Regions from separate parts of the Candidatus Aalborgicola defluviihabitans genome, predicted to be linked through region 2. Evidence: predicted binding sites of a transcription regulator. Region 2 holds the regulator's gene; each other region holds the start of a gene.
The links. The regulator FNR, encoded in region 2, switches genes on or off when oxygen is low (the NO sensors DNR and NnrR bind a similar motif). The targets are predictions, from matches to a motif close to TTGATNNNNATCAA.
Positions count from the first base shown of each region.

Region 1 (6,377 bases), on a different contig from region 2:
AGTAACAATACGTAAGTCGCTATAAAATGTATAGCGTCTTACGTATGTTTCACGAGGGCTAATGCCCTCTTTTGCATACATAACCTTAGTGTGTAAGGTCATGTTACCGACGTCATCCCGGCGCACATCACCGCGTTATAAGTAGACAAGCCGTTACGTCTAGCGGTATGGGCCTGTTGGCCCACCTGATGCCATGACCACAGCACCTGTCCTGTCCGTTTCTTCCCAGCGGCCCACCGGAGCCGGCACACGCACCTGGAAGGCCCTCGCCGTAGTAGCTGCCAGCCTAACGGCCTTGGTGATCCCGGCGGCCCATGCCGATGAATTCAACACCGTGCTAAGCGCCGGTATTGGTGCGGCAGCGGGGGCGGTTATCGGCCATTCAATCGGTGGGCACCGTGGAGCCCTCATTGGAGCCGGTACCGGCGGTCTAATCGGCGCCAGCGTGGCGCAGCAGCAGGGATACCGCTCAGAGGCGTACATGCCCGCCCAACCTGTAGGGGACTACTACCAGAGCTACCCCACTTACTCGACTTACCCTGCCTACCGCGCACCAACACCCGTCTACTACGCACCACCACGCGTCGTGGTGGTGCGGGCACCGGTATACGTCGCGCCACAGTGGCGGCCTGAATACCGCCACGGCTACGGGAACTACTATGGCCGAGGGGGTTGGGATCAGCGCGCCTATGCACCGCCGGTTCGCTATGTGCAACCGATAAGCGATGGCCGCGGTTACCAGGATCACTACCGACGTGGTTAACGCGAACACCGCGATTATTGAGTCAGTTCGACCTCTCCCCCCAGGGCTTCAATCAGGTCGGGAATCAGCTTACGAAGCTCGCCCGTGGCAATGGCCACGTCGGCATCAAAGTGGTCATCCTGGCCATCGGCCGCGCTGGCGGGTGCACCTTCAAACACCGTCTCCAGAAATGCCAGCTTCTTGAGCTGCAGGGATTCGGTCAGCACAAAGGACACCCGGTCTGCCCAGGTCAGGGCCAACCGGGTGGGCAGCTTGCCCATGGCAATGTGCTGGGTAACCTCGTCCGTATCGAGCGCGTGGCGCGTGTAACGCACCACGGCGCGCGACTCATCGGCCGCCTTGAGCTCACACTCCCGGTCCACGCTGAAGCTGGGAGGTGCATCCTTGGTGGAGAGCCATTCGGCCATGGCGGCAATGGGTGATGTCTGGGTGTTTACCAATTGCACCACCAGCCCGTCCACCGCCTTGATCAGGCAGGTCATCACTTCATCCGCTTTGGCCTGGCTGCCGGCATCGGTCAGCAGCAAACCGGCGGCAGGGTCCACCCAGACTTGCACGCTGGACTGTTTGCTAAAGGCCATGGGCAGCAGCGATAGCCGCACCTCGTCACTGATCTCGCGCTTTTCTTTCTTGCCGGGTTTGCGCCCGGTACTGGCCTCGATGTGGTCCACCTGGTCTTGTACCTTGCGCTTGATGACCGAACCCGGCACCACCTTCACCTCCATCGCCAGCTTAAGTAGCCATTGGCCGCCCACCACCTCTACCAATGGGCCATGGGTATGGCCGCGCGGTTCCAACCAGCCGACCGACTTTTCTTGCGTGGCGCCGCACTCCACAAACTGCGCTTCCTGCAGCGCTGCTTCCAGGGGTTCGACCGCAGTCGGCCAGCCTGACACCAAACGGTAAATCATCAAATTCTTGAACACGTATTTGCCTTTATAGATTCGCGGGATTGGCCCGAGGGGTGTATTGTCATCGCTGTGAGGGAGCGCTACTTCGGTCAACTTTACAAAGTGTTATGCGATCGCAATATCCCCGATACACATAACCCGCACACTTCTTCCATGCCAGATCACGATGTCCGTGTAAGGTACCTTCAAAAAGGATGCTCCATGCAAACCACTTCTTTCAAGTCTCTCGTTCTCGCCGGCTTGCTCGCCAGTGCCGGTTTTGCCACCATGGCCCAGCCGGCAGCCGGTCAGGATGGTGGTCGTATGCCCATGGCAGGTACCAACGCAGCCGGCATGCACCAAGGTGGCCCCATGGGCGGCATGCACAACCGCATGGGCTCCGCAAAATGGGAAGCCAAGATGGCGAAGCGCCAGGATGCACTCAAGGCCAAGCTCAAGCTCGCGCCTGAGCAGGAAGGCGCCTGGACAACCTTCACCACCGCCATGAAACCGCCCGCTCGCGGGGATATGAAGCGCCCGGACCGTGCAGAGATGGAAAAACTAACTACTCCTGAGCGCATTGACAAAATGCACGCCCTGCGCACGGAGCGCATGGCGGCCATGAATGCCGCCATGGACAAGCGCGAAGATGCGACAAAGACTTTCTACGGCGCGCTCAATGCCGACCAGAAGACGGTATTTGATGCCGAACATGCCCGCATGGGTGCTCACTACGGCGATCGCCACAGCTGGCGTGGCGCAGGGTACAAGGGTGGCGACAAGCCAGCCAAGTCTCAGTAAAACTTCCGCTTACGCCAGCAGCGTCTTGAGTTCGCCGCTGGTAATCAACTTATCCAAATCATTCGCACCCCCAACCAGGGTGCCTTTGACAAAAACCATGGGTAGCGTGGGCCAGCCGGTCCACAGTTTCAAGGCATTGCGCTCGCGCCACTGGCTGAAATAGTTGCCATAAGTCAGGTAGTGATATGGCACACCAGCAGCGTCGAGCAGCTTGCGGGCCTTCTTTGGAAACGGGTTCTGCCCCATACCCACCACCACCACGGCGTGCGTGCCCACGGCCGCCTGCACTTCCTTTACGATGGCCTGTTGGTGGGAGGCCACCCTCTCGCGGATGGCGGGGTGGATGCGGGATTCGTCAAGTATGGAACGCGGCATGCTGAGTTTCCCTAGGTTGCTGCAAAAACGACCATTATCGACGGCTGCAAATCTATGCGCCGCTCACTTGATGGATATCAAACCGCTATAGTGTTTGCAGATCTACACTGCGCCGCTTGGCGCCCCATCGCCATGCCCCAGTCTCTCACCATGCTACCTACGGTGCGTACCATTTCCCTGCAGCGTCCATTGGTCTGGCTGGTCTATGCCTGGCGGGACATGGCGTGCGTGGGTTGGCTCAGTTTTGCCCACGGCCTGGTGTTGGCCTGCGCTGGTGCGGCCATCGTGGCCGTGGCCGGCCAGCGCTTTTGGCTGCTGGCCGGCGCACTCTCGGGGTTTTTGGTCATTGCACCGGTACTGGCCACCAGTCTGTACGCGCTGAGCCGCAGTGTGGAGCGCCATGAGCAGGTCGGCATGGGCGTGGTGATGAAAACCTGGCTCAACTGGCAAAACAGCCACTTCAACAAATGGGGCAACGATTACTGGTGCATGGTGCAGTTTGGTGCGCTGCTGGCCTTGGCCGCTACCGGTTGGGTGGTGACGTCTGCTGCCCTCATCACCTTGCTGGCACCCGTGCCCATCCTGGGGCCCCTGGACTTTGTGCACCATGTGGTGCTGGCTCCAGACAGCCGCTTGTTTGCGCTCTGGCTGGCGCTGGGGGGTATCCTGGCCGCGCCCCTGTTTGCTTCCAGCGTGGTGTCCATGCAGTTGCTGCTGGATCGCCGCGTTACCCTGATGCAGGCCGTTCTGACCAGCTGGCAGGTGGTGCTGGCCAACCCCATACCTCTGGGCCTTTGGGCAGCATTGATCATGCTGTTTACCCTGATGGGACTGGGCTCCTTGTTTATTGGGCTGATTGCGGTGGTACCCATGCTGGGTCACGCCAGCTGGCACGCTTACCGTGATCTGGTAGATGCCAGCAACTTACCCCTGCGCGATTAGGCGCCTGTGGCGTCCACTGGATACGGAACCCTAAATGTTTGGTTTTACGGAAGAACAAATTGCAAGCTTTGGCCTGACCTTCGGCGTGGGGGCCTTCATGCTCTACATGCTGTTCATCATTGGTCACCTGGCCTGGGAATCCAAGGCCGGCAAATTTGGCACCTTTGTGATTTTTTTAGGTCTGGCCTTTGGCATGGTGGGTTTCGTGGCCAAGGGCGTTATCCAGTGGTACATGACCAAATAAGGATACATAAACCGTGAGAACGTTTTACGCATTCCTCTCAAACCAACGTCGACTTTTCCTCATTCTCGCTGCCTCTGCCATGGTTGCAATTTTGGTTTCCGTTGCAGCTGCGTTGTACTTCTCCGGCTCGAAGGAGCAAGCCGTTGCGGTGTTGGCGAAGGATGAAATTGTCATCCTAAGAACACCTGGCGGAATGCTTGAGGTGAGCACTCTTATTCGAAACGAGGTGTTTCAATGGAGCACTGAATACACGTGCCTTCCACTGGATTGTGGGAAGCTTTTTGGAAAGACAATTTCTGAGGTTCGTGTGCCAGTTCACTACACGTACCGAATTCCACTTGCAGCACAGTGGAGCTTAAAACGGGTGGGCCAGCATTTCGAACTTGCCGCGCCGACGCCACAACCAAAATTGCCGGCAGCGATTGATGTCAAAAAGCTTGAGATTCGCACAGACAAGGCTTGGTTTTCACCCGACAAGACTGAACACAGGGAATCAGTCATTCGCAACATTGGGCCAGAATTCGATCGAAGGGCACAACAACAGAAGTACCTGGACGCCCAGCGCGATGATGCCAAAAAAACAGTCGCGGAGTTTGCACAAAAATGGATGCTCGCACAAGGTGTAGCGGCAAACCTGCGTGGCTATCCGATTCGCGTCAGTTTCCCGGATGATCCGCGTCCGCAGTAATTGCTATCAACCAAACGGTCGGATGCCTATCAGCAGGCCGTGCAGCTTAAAGGCAAACGCAGCCCAGGCCACAACGCCCAACACAACCGCAATAACCGTACCAGACACTGTACCGGCTGGGTACTGGGTGCCCGCAGCGCGATCACGCCGGCGTGCCGATATAAAGTCCAGCACTCCCCAGGCCAGAAAACCACCAAACAGCAATACATGGGCCAGGGTGCCATTGGACAATAAATGGGCCAGCGCCCATGACTTGACCCCCAACACCATGGGGTGGTGCAACCGAGCCTTGATGCCGTTGTGCGGCACGTAGGCCGCGGTTACCAACACAAAGGCCACTAGCGTTAATAGTGAGGCGGCGTGGCGCATGGCCGCCGGCGGTGTCCACAATATGGTGGGGGTTTCACGAGCCACGCCAAAGCCATAGACGATCAGTCCCAAACCCAAAACGGAAGCGATAGAAAACAGGCCTTTGTATGTTCCTTCACCCACACTGGCCAGGGTACGGGCACGCCAGCCATCGGCCACAATACGCACCGAGTGCACACCCAAAAACAGAATCAATCCAGCAACCAAATACACCATAAGAATTTTCCTAAAAGTTAACCGGTAATCACGCGGTTCTTGCCCGATCTTTTTGCCAGGTACATAGCCTTGTCGGCCCGCTTGATGACATCATTTCAAGTTCTATTAATGACCTTTTTGGTTGGTTTAAGCTGCAATCGGTTCATGGTTTGGCCAGAAATTCCTTGAGTGCCTCCACCGTCTTCTTAGGATCTTCCTCGTGCGGTACATGGCCCAAATCATCAAAAACTACCAGCTTGGAGCCGGCAATGTCCAAAGCGAAACGTTTTCCATTGTCCAGCGGAATCAGGTGGTCCTTGTCGCCCCAGAGAATCAGTGTGGGTAATTTTAATTTTGAAATTTGGTTTTCATCCCCGCTGAGCCCTTGGTCCATCCGGTAAGCCAGCGCCGCGCGATTACCCGCGCGCAAGGTCAATTCGTAATACCGGTCTACCAATTCACGCGTCACTTTGCTGGGGTCACCATAGACATTGCGCACGCTGCTGTCCACCACACCGCGCGGCAGCACATGTTCCATCAGCACACGCAAACCTGGCATGCGGGCAATGCGAAACCCAATAGGTATAGAAGTCGGCACAAAGGGATAGCCAGCTGCATCCACAAGCACCAGTTGGCGTACGCGCTCTGGATGACTTAGCGCCGTCTCCCAGGCAATTTGGCCGCCCAGCGAATTACCTGCCAATACAAAACGTTGCACTCCCAACTTGTCCATAACCGCGACAACGAACCTCACATAGGCGGCAATGGAATAGTCGTTGTGGGGATCGGGTCCGGTCAGGCCAAATGCGGGTAGATCAAACCGGATAACACGGTGTTCATCCTTCAAGCTTGCAACCCATCCATCCCATGTATGCAGGCTGGCCGAAGTGCCGTGTAACAACACGATGGGTAAAGGGTCATTGCGAGAACCCTCGTCCCGCAAATGGACCTGCATGCCACCCACCTCCACAAATTTTGAGGGCGGCTGGGCCCAGCGGGCTGATAGCTGCGCGACCGTGCGGTCTGACGCCCAGGTTGCCAACAGACCGGCAACCAAAAATACGCCGCTCGCCAGCAATAAAACACCCAAGATACGAATAATCAGTTTCA
Region 1 covers NZ_JADJKN010000023.1:49,268-55,644, forward strand. Annotated here, with positions in the region: gene IPI80_RS16115 (DUF2892 domain-containing protein) at 1-5, shown strand, start outside; gene IPI80_RS16120 (YMGG-like glycine zipper-containing protein) at 194-763, shown strand; gene IPI80_RS16125 (recombination-associated protein RdgC) at 778-1,689, opposite strand; gene IPI80_RS16130 (Spy/CpxP family protein refolding chaperone) at 1,876-2,454, shown strand; gene IPI80_RS16135 (glutaredoxin domain-containing protein) at 2,464-2,829, opposite strand; gene IPI80_RS16140 (DUF2189 domain-containing protein) at 2,962-3,771, shown strand; gene IPI80_RS16145 (DUF2788 domain-containing protein) at 3,806-4,015, shown strand; gene IPI80_RS16150 (hypothetical protein) at 4,095-4,703, shown strand; gene IPI80_RS16155 (NnrU family protein) at 4,710-5,288, opposite strand; gene IPI80_RS16160 (alpha/beta fold hydrolase) at 5,431-6,377, opposite strand, start outside.
Region 1: IPI80_RS16140 (DUF2189 domain-containing protein) is a predicted target of FNR. The motif match lies at 2,897-2,910, and genes of this name have one in related genera.

Region 2 (6,377 bases):
TGGTGCACTGGCAGCTGGGCTCGTGGGAGGTTTTCTGGTTTCTTTTCTACAGCTTTGCCACTTATGGCAATGCAGGTTTCATGCGTGAGCTGGTGTGCAAGCACATGTGCCCGTATGCGCGTTTTCAAAGCGCCATGTTCGATCGCGATACCCTTATCGTCACCTACGATGAAGCGCGCGGTGAACCCCGGGGAGCCCGTTCCCGAAAGGCTGACCCGGCCAAACTTAACCTGGGTGCCTGCGTGGATTGCAGCCTGTGTGTGCAGGTTTGCCCTACCGGCATTGATATCCGCAAGGGCCTGCAATACGAGTGCATAGGCTGTGGTGCCTGTGCCGACGTGTGTGACACGGTCATGGACAAGTTGGGTTACGCCCGTGGGTTGGTCAAATATTCCACGCAGAATGCCATTACCCAAAATTGGACGCGGGGCCAGACTTTGCGCCATGTGCTGCGCCCCCGTGTGTTGATCTATTCCGGCATTTTGGCCGCCATCGTTGTGGCCATGGTCGTGAGCCTGACGTTGCGCACGCCATTCAAGGTGGATGTGGTGCGTGACCGTGGTGTGCTGGCCCGAATTGTGGAGGGCGGGCGGATCGAAAATGTGTACCGCTTGCAGATCATGAATGCTACGGAATCCGAGCAGCGTTTTACCATTGCCGCCGACGGGCTGCCCGGGCTGGTTGTGGTGACAGAGGGTGACGTTGTGGTAGAGCCCACACAATCCCGTTGGACAGCAGTGCGCGTGCAAGCGCCGTATGATGCAGCACCTGCGGGTTCACACACGATTCATTTCCAGATATCTGGCCAGGGTTCCACTGGCCAGGTGACTGAAAAATCAGTTTTTATTGTTCCTCGCTAAGGAAAATTTATGTCTCAATCCGCACCAACTCCCGCAACGCCCTGGTGGAAATTCGGGCATGTCTGGATGGTGATTGCCGGCCCCGCGCTGGTGGTCGTTGCCTCCTTTTACACGTTTTACCTGGCAGCGTCGGGCAAGGACCCGGTGATTGACGAAAATTATTACCAAAAAGGCTTGGAAATCAACAAGACACTGGAAGGCAACCCGGCCAGCCTGGCGCCCGCCATGCAGGCGCGCAATCATGCCGCCACCGGTGTCAATACTCCTCAAAGGTAAGCCATGTTGCAACAACGATTGATGTGGATAATTTGGCCAGCGTTCCTGATGGCCGGGGTGCTGGAGATGCTGGTCTTTGGCATGGTTGACCCGCAAGATGTGCATTGGTTTGGCATGCCATTGGATTGGTCCCGGCAGGGTACCTACACGATTGCATTCTTTGTCTTCTGGGCCATCATGGTTGTGTCAAGCGGACTGACGAGTCTGCTGTCCATGTCGCCTTTTGAGGTGAACCGCTGCCCTCTGACTCCCACGCAGCGTCCGGACGGCTGCCCCAAGCAGGAATCCTGCTAGCCACCCATCTTGGTATTGACGATTTCGCGCAGCGCATCGGTACTCAGGATGCGCACATGGCGCTGCTTCACTTCAATGATGCCGTCATCTACAAACTTGGAGAATGTGCGGCTCACGGTCTCCAGTTTCAATCCTAGATAGCTGCCAATTTCTTCGCGTGTCATGCGCAGCACCAATTCATGTTGAGAGAATCCCCGGGCGTGCAGGCGTTGCACCAAATTCAACAGGAAGGCTGCCAGACGTTCTTCTGCGCGCATGCTGCCCAGCAGCAGCATGACACCGTTTTCACGGACGATTTCGCGGCTCATGATCTTGTGAACATGGCGCTGCAAGGCGTTGACTTCCCGTGAGAGTTCTTCGATACGGTCAAACGGCATGACGCAGACTTCCGCGTCTTCCAGGGCCACCGCATCGCAGGTGTGGTGGTCGTTGACGATACCGTCCAGGCCAATAACCTCGCCAGCCATCTGAAAACCCGTTACCTGGTCGCGTCCATCTTCAGACGCCACGCAGGTTTTGAAGAAGCCGGTACGAATCGCATACAAGCTGGTGAACTTTTCACCGTTACGAAACAGGGTGGTGCCACGCTTGATCTTGCGCCGACTGGCCACCACATCTTCAATACGATCCATCTCCGCGGAGGTCAAACCCATGGGCATGCACAACTCGCGCAAATTGCAGTTGGAACACGCGACCTTGATGGTTTGTGCAATCAATGGAGCCACTTTACTTGCGCCCTTGACGGCGGGTTGAGTCTTGGTTTCGGGGCAGAGTAGAGGTGCGGGTTGTTGATCGAGCATAGCGTGCGCCAAAATCTGGACCCCCTCAGTTTACCCACTTTAGTTGTTCTTGATTCAAATCAAGCGGACCGTGGAGGAAATGCTGCAAAGTTGGGCCCGTTTTGTCCGGAGTTTTCATGAGCGTGCCAGTTCAAATCGTTCCCGAAGAATTGTTGAGTCGATTCGATGTGCCTGGTCCCCGATACACATCCTTTCCAACGGCTGACCGTTTTGTCGAGGCTTTCACGACCGACGATTATGTGCAGGCACTAACCCAGCGCCGCACGGGCCTGGCCGCCCGCTCCCGGCCACTTTCGCTGTATGTGCACATTCCGTTTTGCGAATCTCTGTGCTACTACTGTGCTTGCAACAAAATCATCACCAAGCACCACGAAAAGGCTGCATCGTATCTGAGTTACCTCAGCCGCGAGGTAGACCTGCATACCCAATACATCGGCCAGGGTCAGACCATCAGTCAGTTGCATTTGGGTGGTGGCAGCCCGACATTTCTGCGCGACGATGAATTGCGCGAGTTGATGGCCATGTTGCGGCGCAACTTCACCCTGGCGCCAGGCGGTGAATATTCCATAGAAATTGATCCACGGACGGTAGATGCCGCCCGACTGGACACCCTGACGGAACTCGGTTTCAACCGACTGAGTTTTGGTGTGCAAGACTTCGACCCCGCTGTGCAAAAGGCGGTGCACCGGGTGCAACCGGCCGAGCAGGTGTTCGCACTGATCGACGCCGCGCGCAAACGCGGCTTTGACTCCATCAACATTGATTTAATTTATGGCCTGCCGCGCCAGACGCCTGAGTCATTTGCCCGCACGTTGGAGCAGGTCAACCAGTTGCGGCCAGACCGCATTGCGCTCTATGCCTACGCCCATTTGCCCGAGCGCTTCAAACCCCAGCGGCGCATTGATGCGCAGACGCTGCCCAACGCGGCGGCCAAGGTGGCCATGCTGTCGCGTTCCCTGGTGTCCTTTTTGTCGGCGGGCTACGTGTACGTGGGTATGGACCACTTTGCGCTGCCTGACGATGCATTGGCCATTGCCAAACGCCAAGGACGCCTGCACCGCAACTTCCAGGGCTACAGCACACAACCCGCTTGCGACATGATTGGTTTGGGCGTGTCCTCCATTGGCCGGGTGGGCGCCACCTACAGCCAAAACGCCAAGACGCTTGAAGAGTATTGCGACCTGATCGACCAGGGTCGTTTGCCAGTGGTGCGCGGGTTGGCGCTGTCGCGGGACGATCTGGTGCGCCGCGCCGTGATCATGTCGTTGATGTGCCAGGGTCAAGTTCTGTTTGAATCCATTGACCTGGCCTATCTTGTCGATTGCCGCAACTACTTTACCCGGGAGCTGGAAGACCTGCAGTCTCTGGTGGAACAAGGCCTGGTGACCGTGGATGACACGGGCATTCAGGTTACGGCCCAGGGCTGGTTCTTTGTGCGCGCGGTTGCCATGGTGTTTGACCGCTACCTGCAGACCGACCGCACGCGGGCGCGGTTTTCCAAGATCATTTAGCATGCGCCGATGCAATCTTCTCTGGCGCTGACGGCGCTGCTCATGGGCTTGGCTGGCGGCCCCCACTGTGTTGCCATGTGTGGTGCGGCGTGCGCCGGTATCAGCCAGGCAGCTGGACCCCACAAGAATACGGCCCTGTGGACCTTTCAATTGGGTCGCATCATTGGTTACGCCATCCTCGGGGGCTTGGCTGCTGCTTCGCTGCAGGGCCTCGGTTGGCTGACCGTGCAGTCTGCTGCGTTGCGCCCTGTCTGGTCCCTGTTTCACGTCGCCGCATTGGTGCTGGGGTTGATGCTGTTGTTTCAGGCCCGTCAGCCCGTTTGGCTGGAAAGCACGGCACGGAGGGTTTGGGCCCGCACCCGTGCATTTGCAGCTAACCAAGGGCGGGGGGCGCCCATGGTGATTGGCATGGCTTGGGCCCTGTTGCCTTGTGGTTTGTTGTATTCGGCTTTGTTGGTGGCAGCACTGGCGGGCAGTACTCTGGGTGGTGCCATGGTGATGGCCTTGTTTGCTGCGGGAACCAGCGTCACCATGGTCATTGGACCGTGGCTGTGGTTACGCCTCAATGGCGCGCCAGCGCGTCTGGGCAGCGGTCAGTGGGGCGTGCGTCTGGCCGGGGCCGCATTGGCGGTCAGCTCTGGTTGGGCGCTGTGGATGGCGTTGGCGCACAACGCCGCCCCATGGTGTATCACGCCCTAAGTTCAGGCGTGGGCGTCACTTACGGACTGCTCCAGTTCGGTGAAGGCTTCCTGCACGTAAGTGCCCAAGCGCTCCAGGTTGGGTAGCTCGTCGGTGGCAATCAGGCCGAAGAACAGGTCGCCGGCGTAGCTGAACAGGGTGATGTTGAGCAAATTGCTGGGTGGCAAAGTGCTGATGGGATGCATTTCCTCCATGCGCGCGCCACGGATGTACAGGTGCTCTTTGGGCCCTGGCACGTTGGATACCAGCGTATTGCCCATGGGTGGCATCTTGTTGCTGAGTTTGAGCATTTCTGCAATTTGCGCTACAAGCCCCGTAATGATGGTGTAGGACTCGATGGCCTCTGGCGCTACGCTGTCAACCATGGTGCGCACATTGCGCAGGCTGTAACCAATGTTGCGCAGACGCACATAGGGGTCGTCCGTGGGCGGGGACAGTTCCACCTGGATGATGCCAATCTTGTTGCCAGCGGTTTTTTCGCCTTCCTTGCGCAGGTTGACCGGCATCTGGATGGTGATGGGCCGGCGCAGTTCAACGCCTTGGTCCACCAGATAGCGGCGCAGGGCACCGTCCAGGCAAGTTAGGGCAATATGGTTGAGAGTAGAGCGGGTACGGGTTCGGATAGCGTTTACCCGGTTCATGGATACACCCGCTGTGGCAAATTGCCGCCCCGACGTGACCTGACCCGTTAGTGGTGTCTTGGCGCTGGACACAAACGGCAGGGCGATGGCGTTTTTGGTGAGCTTGATACTCTCCAGGAACAGCATGGCGGCCAACCGCCCGATACCCAGGAATCGGCGGGTGTTGCCGGTGACTTCCTTCCAGGTGAGGTCCAGTAGTTCCTGCTTGGCCCGGCTGCCGTGGCCGCCATGTTTTTGCGTCCACACCGGGGTGAGTTCCACGTCGGAGGGAGAGTTGCTGTAGCACTCGGCCGTCCAGCGCGCCATGGTGATGCCGTCGGCGTAAGCATGGTGCATCTTCTGGTACAGCGCAAATTGGCCGTCCGGCAGGCCGTCGATGACGTGCACCTCCCACAAGGGGCGGCTGCGGTCCAGCATGGGCGTGTGCAGCTTGCAGACCAGGGCATACAAGGCCTTGCGGTCATTCTCCCCCTTGGGCATGGTGTGGAAGAACACATGTTGGTTCAGGTCTACATGGTCAGTGGCCCGCCAATGTGGGAGTGCATTGAGCGAGAACTGGATGATGCGATTGAACGGTGGCTTGACGGCAGTGGCAGCCAGGTAGTCGCGGTACAGATTCTTGGCGAATGCCGCGCCCGATTTGGGCGGGCGTTTGAAAATCAGCAAACCAGCGACGTGTTTGGGGCTTGCCTCGGATTCCGCGATGAAGAATCCAAGATCGAGTAGCGACAGTTTGCTCATGGTGATGGGTGCTTTTCGGATGCCGAGGGTTGCTGTTTTGGTGCGAGGGGATAATTTACCCTTGAAAGGCTGCGCGCGTTGTAGGTGTTGCGCCTAATACCGGTCATTTACTTCCCAATTTTTAAAGAGATCTTGTTGAATTCCGTTGCCACCCGGCCTCAGGCCTATCCGCACCGCCTCTCGGTTGCGCCCATGCTCGATTGGACTGACAGGCATTGCCGTTATTTTCACCGCCTGCTCAGTCGCCACGCCTTGCTGTACACCGAGATGGTGACCACCGGCGCATTGATCCATGGCGACGTAGCGCGACACCTGCGCTACAACGTGGACGAACACCCAGTGGCCCTACAGCTCGGTGGCAGCGACACTGCCGATTTGGCGCACTGCGCCCGCCTGGGGGAACAATGGGGTTATGACGAAATCAACCTTAATTGCGGCTGCCCCAGTGAGCGGGTGCAGCGCGGCTCTTTTGGCGCCTGCCTGATGGCCGAGCCGCAATTGGTTGCCGATTGCGTCAAAGCCATGGTGGACGCGGTGGGCGTGCCGGTCACGGTC
Region 2 covers NZ_JADJKN010000008.1:221,712-228,088, reverse strand. Annotated here, with positions in the region: gene ccoG (cytochrome c oxidase accessory protein CcoG) at 1-860, shown strand, start outside; gene IPI80_RS11445 (FixH family protein) at 870-1,136, shown strand; gene IPI80_RS11440 (hypothetical protein) at 1,140-1,430, shown strand; gene fnr (fumarate/nitrate reduction transcriptional regulator Fnr) at 1,427-2,146, opposite strand; gene hemN (oxygen-independent coproporphyrinogen III oxidase) at 2,347-3,741, shown strand; gene IPI80_RS11425 (sulfite exporter TauE/SafE family protein) at 3,751-4,440, shown strand; gene IPI80_RS11420 (wax ester/triacylglycerol synthase domain-containing protein) at 4,443-5,822, opposite strand; gene dusA (tRNA dihydrouridine(20/20a) synthase DusA) at 5,958-6,377, shown strand, end outside.

Region 3 (6,377 bases), on a different contig from region 2:
GCGCGCGTCCGATTGCGACAGCGCCAATAACACCGGCTCCAACCGCTTGAGGTTGTTGCGCACGCCAGCCAGCATGCGGTGGTCCTGGGTCAGATTTTCCAGCATGAGACGAACCACTTCCTCGCCCAGTTCGCGCCCCAGTTTCTTGCTCTTTGATTTTGCGCGCAGGGAAGCGGCATCCACCACCACGCCCGCTGCCGCAGGGCCCCTGGCAGCAGCCGACTGGCTGGCCCGCTCGGTCAGGCGCTTCATCATGGGCTCCATCAGCTTCATGTCTTCCAGCGCGACGAACGATGCCGGCACCGTGTGGGTGAAGTCCTTGATGTTGCCATTCAGGGGGCCGGGGTTCAACTCCCCGGACAGCAAGCGACGCAGTTTGTCCAGCGTGAGCAGCGTGCGCGTCACTGTACTCTCGGCCGATTTGGCGGTGCCTCCTTGCCCGCCACCCTGGGTCAAGGTCGGGCCAACCGGTTCAACACCCTGCGAGCGAAGCCAATCGGATATTTCCTTGTACAACTGTCGCATGCTGATGCCCAGCATGCCGGCTGCCGGTGTCATCAAGGGGGTGCGCACCTCGTCCTTGGGAATCAGCTCCACCAGGGTTTCCCGCAGCGCGTAGACAAAGGACTCCGGTTTGAGCGGGTTCAGGTGGGGCTGCACCGTGAGCCAACCCAAGAGGCCGCTGACCATGGCGTTCAGGGTGGGCAGTGTGTCGTCCACGGCCATGGAAACTTCCTGTTGCGTCAGGGCAAATTCGATGTTGGCATCAATTTGCTCTTCTTCGAGAAACTGGAAATCATCGAACCGCAAGGGCTGGGTCACACCACGCTGGATGTCACCGCCATACAGTGCCGCGCGCAAATGGATGGCAAAGGCCTCTTTGAAGTGATAGGCCTGCAGGCACAAATGTTCAATAGCTGCTTTGGTAGCCGGACTGGTATTCACGTGCACGGACTTGGCGCGTGCCGGCGAGATGGACGCCTTTAACCCGGCCAGTACGTCATCGGCCAGGGTATCACTTTGCTCCAGCACAGCCTCCATGCAATCATGCACAGACGGCTTGAAGCTGCCAGGATCATGGGCTACCCCCAAGCGTCGCAACATGAACTTTTTCATTGTGTGAAGATTCTCCCAGTTGCAGGGCGTAAAGACTAGCCCCCTGGCCACAATGTTACTGTGGGCGTCGCGTCAACAAAACAACTGTTGCTGCCTTTTTAGCACTTCCTGGCACAACGTGCGACAATGCGCGCAGTTGCGGTGCTTCAGTTGCCCACAACGTCAGCACATTGCTGGGGACTGGTATCACAACCTGCGTCCCGCTTTTGAATCTATCTGCCTTTGACTGAACCGGTGCCCAGGCCCCGGGACAGGCCGATATCCCAAGCGCCCTGGATGGGCGCCACAATCCATGACATTTGAAGAATTGAATCTGGCTGCGGCCATCGTCAAAGCCGTGCGCGAGCAAGGTTACGAGATCCCAACTGCCATTCAGGCCCAGGCCATTCCCCTGATTCTGGAGGGCCGCGACCTGCTCGGCGGCGCCCAGACCGGCACCGGCAAGACCGCAGCCTTTACCCTGCCCATGCTGCACCGCCTTACCATGAGCCGTAGCGCGCAAAACAAGTTTGGTGGCACTGGCATCCGTGCCTTGGTACTGACCCCCACCCGCGAACTGGCCGCACAGGTCGAGGAATCGATACGCACCTACGGCAAATACCTGCAACTCAGCAGCACCGTGATCTTTGGCGGCGTGGGCATGAACCCGCAAATCTCCAAACTCAAAAAGGGCGTGGACATTCTGGTGGCCACTCCTGGCCGCCTTTTGGACCTGATGCAACAAGGCATGCTGGACCTGGGCCAAGTGCAAATGTTGGTTCTTGATGAAGCCGACCGCATGCTCGACATGGGCTTTATCCATGACGTGAAAAAGGTGCTGGCCGCTGTTCCCAAGGAAAAGCAAAGCTTGCTGTTCTCCGCCACTTTCAGCGACGAAATCCGCGAACTGGCCGCCGGCCTGCTCAAAGACCCACAGAGCGTGCAGGTCACGCCGCGCAACACCACGGTACAACGCATCACCCAGGTGATCCACCCCGTCGGCCGCGGCAAGAAAAAGGCCCTGTTGGCCCACATCATCAACGAACACAACTGGAGCCAGGTGCTGGTGTTCACCCGCACCAAGTTTGGTGCCAACAACGTGGCCGAATTTCTGGAAAAGAATGGCATCACCGCCATGGCCCTGCACGGCAACAAGAGCCAGGCTGCGCGCACGCAAGCACTGGCCGGTTTCAAAAGCGGCGACGTGCGCGCTTTGGTGGCAACCGACATTGCCGCCCGTGGCATTGACATTGACGATCTGCCGCACGTGGTGAACTACGAAATCCCCAACGTCAGCGAAGACTATGTGCACCGCATTGGCCGCACCGGTCGCGCCGGAGCCGACGGTGCCGCCGTGAACCTGGTGTGCCTGGATGAAGAAGGCTTCATGCAAGACATTGAGCGCTTTACCAAGCAAAACATTGAAGTCAAAGTGGTGGAAGGCTTTGGCCCCGAACCGGGCGAAAAGGGTGAACCCATCGCCATGGGACGCCAAACGATTTGGGGTGGCGCCGGCAAACCGCCAAGCCGCGACGTGATGCAGGCTGCCGCCAAGGCCGCCCGCACCGAAATGCTGCAGCGCGTGCGTGAGAACAAGACCGGCCAGGGTGGCGGTCGAGGCGCAGGCGGAGGCAATGGTGGTGGTAACAGCGGAGGCGTGGTGGCCAAGGGCCCGCGTGGCAACGGCGGTGGCGGCGCAGGCCGTGGCGGTGAACACGCTCCCCGACCACAAGGTGCCCGGGCCCCAGGGTCAGGGCCAAGGACCGGGTCGCGGTCCCAATCGTGATCGCGCACCCGCTGGTGACGAGCAACCACGCAGCCACGAAGGCCGCTTTGCCGCTGGTGGCGGCATGGGCGAGCCACGCGCTCCCCGCACCGCAGCCGGTGGACAACCCGACCCGATGCGTACCAGTGTCGATATGATGGCCGAACGCGGCGCTCGCCGTGGTTATGGCGGCGGTAATCGCGGCGGTTCTGGCAATGGAGGCGGAAATGGTGGACAACGCTCGGGTGGCTATGGTGGCGGGAGCAACGGGCCTCGTGGGTCAGGAAATCCTCGCGGCCCTTTTAGCCGATAAGACCTATTCGGCGGTTCACTGCGTGGGCCGCCGCACGCTGGAACAGAAGCATCCCAAGCTCTTCTGCCATGTGGTGGATTTTGCGGCCCTGCCGCACGATCTGCCCCGGGTGGATGATTGCTTCATCGCCTTGGGCACCACCATCAAAGTGGCCGGCAGCCAGGAGGCGTTTCGCGCCATAGACTTGAAGGCTGTTGAGGCGCTAGCCCTCGCCGTTAAAGCTTCAGGTGCTACCAAATTAGGAGTTGTCAGCGCCATGGGCGCCAACAGCCAGTCCTCGGTTTTCTACAACCGCATCAAGGGCGAGATGGAAGTCTCGCTGGCCCGCATGGGCTTTAAAAGTCTAGTCATTGCCCGCCCTTCCCTGATTGACGGCGACCGCACAGCCTTGAATCAGCCGGGCCGCGCGGGCGAAGGCTTGGGCCTGATGTTGACCCGCAAGCTCGGCCCGCTGCTTCCCAGTAATTACCGCGCCATTGCGGCCAAGGATGTGGCCCATGCCCTGATCCGGTCGGTCAAAGCGGGGACGCCCGGCGTAGTGACCCTGTTGTCCGGCGAAATGCAGGGCGGCTAAGTGTCGCTGCGCGGCCCCAGCAACGCCCCCTGGGCACCTCAGGACGGCCCTGCCCCGCACAAACAACGTCACCAGCGGATCGTCTCCTACCTGACGACTCCAGTGTCCGTGCACCGCCGGGTCAAAGGTTGCGCCATCGGGCAGCACATCGGCTGAATAGAAATGCTCCCCCGGTTTGAAGATGCGCGAGACGCCGCCTTGCAGGCCGATCTCCATCTGCCCACCCAAAATGAAACACCACTGTGGTGCACCGGTGCAGTGGAACTGGCTGCAAAACCCGACCGGGCTGGTGCGCAACTGGTAGCCCTCCGAGGCAAACACGTCTGACAGCATGGACTGGGGCGTGCCCTGGGTCAGCGCAACGGCTTCCGCACGAAACCGCGCGCGACCATCGGTGTCGGTAAACAAAACAACTTTGGTGAATTCAGTCATGGCACGTCCGTAAAAGGCAATGCCGTCAATTATCCCCAGTGGCTAAGGCCAAAGCCATTTGGCGCCACAATCAGACTGAAATATCCCCCTTTTCAGGAACCCCACCATGCGACTTTTGCACACCATGCTGCGCGTAGGCAATTTGCAGCGCTCCATTGACTTTTACACCCAAGTCCTGGGCATGAAGCTGATCCGCAAGTCTGAAAACCCCGAGTACAAATACTCGCTGGCCTTTCTCGGCTATGGCACCAACCCGGATCACGCCGAACTGGAACTCACCTACAACTGGGGGGTGGAAAGCTACGATATGGGCACGGCCTATGGCCACATTGCCCTGGGTGTGCCCGATGCCTATGCGGCCTGTGAAAAGATCAAGGCCGCCGGCGGCAACGTGACGCGCGAACCCGGACCGGTCAAGGGTGGCAGCACCGTGATTGCCTTTGTGACCGACCCCGACGGCTACAAGATTGAATTGATTCAGCGCGCCTAGGTTGTGGCTTCGCGGTAGTGTTCGCGCCGACGCGCCTCGGAGACAAACTCTTCCAGTTGCGGGTCCATGGCATTGCGCGCCGCCACAATACCCAGCACCCGACTGCCCTCCACCACCGGCACATGGCGAAAACCGCGTTCGTGCATGAGCAACAACGCATGACCGTAGGTCGTGTTCGGTGCCAGCGTGGCGGGGTTTGGCGTCATCACTTGGCGCAGCAACGTGGCGTGCGCGTCCAGCCCCTTGGCCAGTACACGAAACACGGCATCGCGCTCGGTGAAGATGCCGATCAGGGTGTCGTTCTCCATCACCAAGGTAGCACCGGTGTTTTTGGTCGCCATGCGTTTGGCCGCCTCGGCCACCGTGGTTTCCGGCGCCAGCAAAACCAGTTTTTTGGGCTCCATCAGGCTTTTAACAGGCAGATCAAACATAGGCCCTCCAATTCATTCGACAACTCTGGGGTGCATGCTAGGCGCCTCTTGAGCAATTACCTTGCCATAGGTCAAACACTTGCTAAATGATCAGGTAACTGTATCGAATTACTATAATTTCAATAGCGCATGACCTATATTTCACGAGGGCTAGAGACTATTTTTTTCTCAAAACAAGGGTGTCACGGGCAATGGGCTGGACATCGACCTTGCTGCGCACGGTGCCTGAGCCCAAGACACCTTTGGGGTGGATGGATACGAGAATTGGCATAGACGATGTAACTGAATTACATGGTGCATGGTACTACTCGCCTTCACATTTTTGGTACACAGAAGTTGCCAATGGGGTGCGAGCTTACAGGCTATGTGCACTTGCAACATTTGGTGGCATTTGGACGACGGATGTTGCAATTGATTGCGGGTTTTCACAAAGAGGCCGGGCTAGTATCAGTTCTCACATTTCTTGAAGGAACCTTGATGTCTATGCAACCTCCGTTCTTTGGCAAACGCCCCCCTGACCCAATCACCAGCCGCTCCCAAACGACCGCAAGTAGCACTTCCAGTGCAGGCGCTGGAAGTGCCGCATTGCACCAGGGCACGCCATCGACCGCTCCAATTACTCCCATCGCGGCCGTGCAACCGGCGGCACCGGTGTCTGGGGCGCCCGTCAAGGAAGGCGGCAGCAAGCTCACCGTGGGGCCCAATATCAAACTCAAGGGCGTGGAAATTACCGATTGCGACACTCTGGTGGTGGAAGGCACGGTGGAAGCAACAATGGACTCGCGCGTCATGCACATCACCGAGGTGGGCGCGTTCAAGGGATCAGCCGACATCGACTTTGCCGAAATCCATGGCGAATTCAATGGCGACCTGACGGTGCGCGAGAAACTGGTGATCTACTCCACTGGCCGAGTCAGCGGCAAAATTCGCTACGGCAAGGTGGTGATCCAGGAAGGCGGCCAGTTGATGGGCGACGTCCAGTTTGACGCGGCCAAGGCCGGCAAGGCTGCGGGCGCTTCTATACTGGCTGGATGACCAACATTGCCGATCTTCGCAAGAGTTACGAGCGGGCCGAACTCGACGAGAGCGCCTCCCACGCTGATCCGCTGCAACAGTTTGACCAGTGGCTGAAAGAAGCCATTGCCTCAAAAATACCCGAACCCAATGCCATGACCGTGGCCACCGTGGCCAGCAACCTGCGCCCGTCTACCCGCGTGGTGCTGATCAAGGGCTATGACGAACGCGGCATCACCTGGTTCACCAATTTCGAAAGCCGC
Region 3 covers NZ_JADJKN010000011.1:18,958-25,334, reverse strand. Annotated here, with positions in the region: gene IPI80_RS12620 (DUF1631 family protein) at 1-1,104, opposite strand, end outside; partial or broken gene IPI80_RS12615 (DEAD/DEAH box helicase) at 1,409-3,173, shown strand; gene IPI80_RS12610 (nucleoside-diphosphate sugar epimerase) at 3,088-3,747, shown strand; partial or broken gene IPI80_RS12605 (hypothetical protein) at 3,799-4,179, opposite strand; gene gloA (lactoylglutathione lyase) at 4,286-4,669, shown strand; gene IPI80_RS12595 (cyclic nucleotide-binding/CBS domain-containing protein) at 4,666-5,100, opposite strand; gene IPI80_RS12590 (bactofilin family protein) at 5,578-6,135, shown strand; gene pdxH (pyridoxamine 5'-phosphate oxidase) at 6,132-6,377, shown strand, end outside.
Region 3: IPI80_RS12595 (cyclic nucleotide-binding/CBS domain-containing protein) is a predicted target of FNR. The motif match lies at 5,162-5,175, and genes of this name have one in related genera.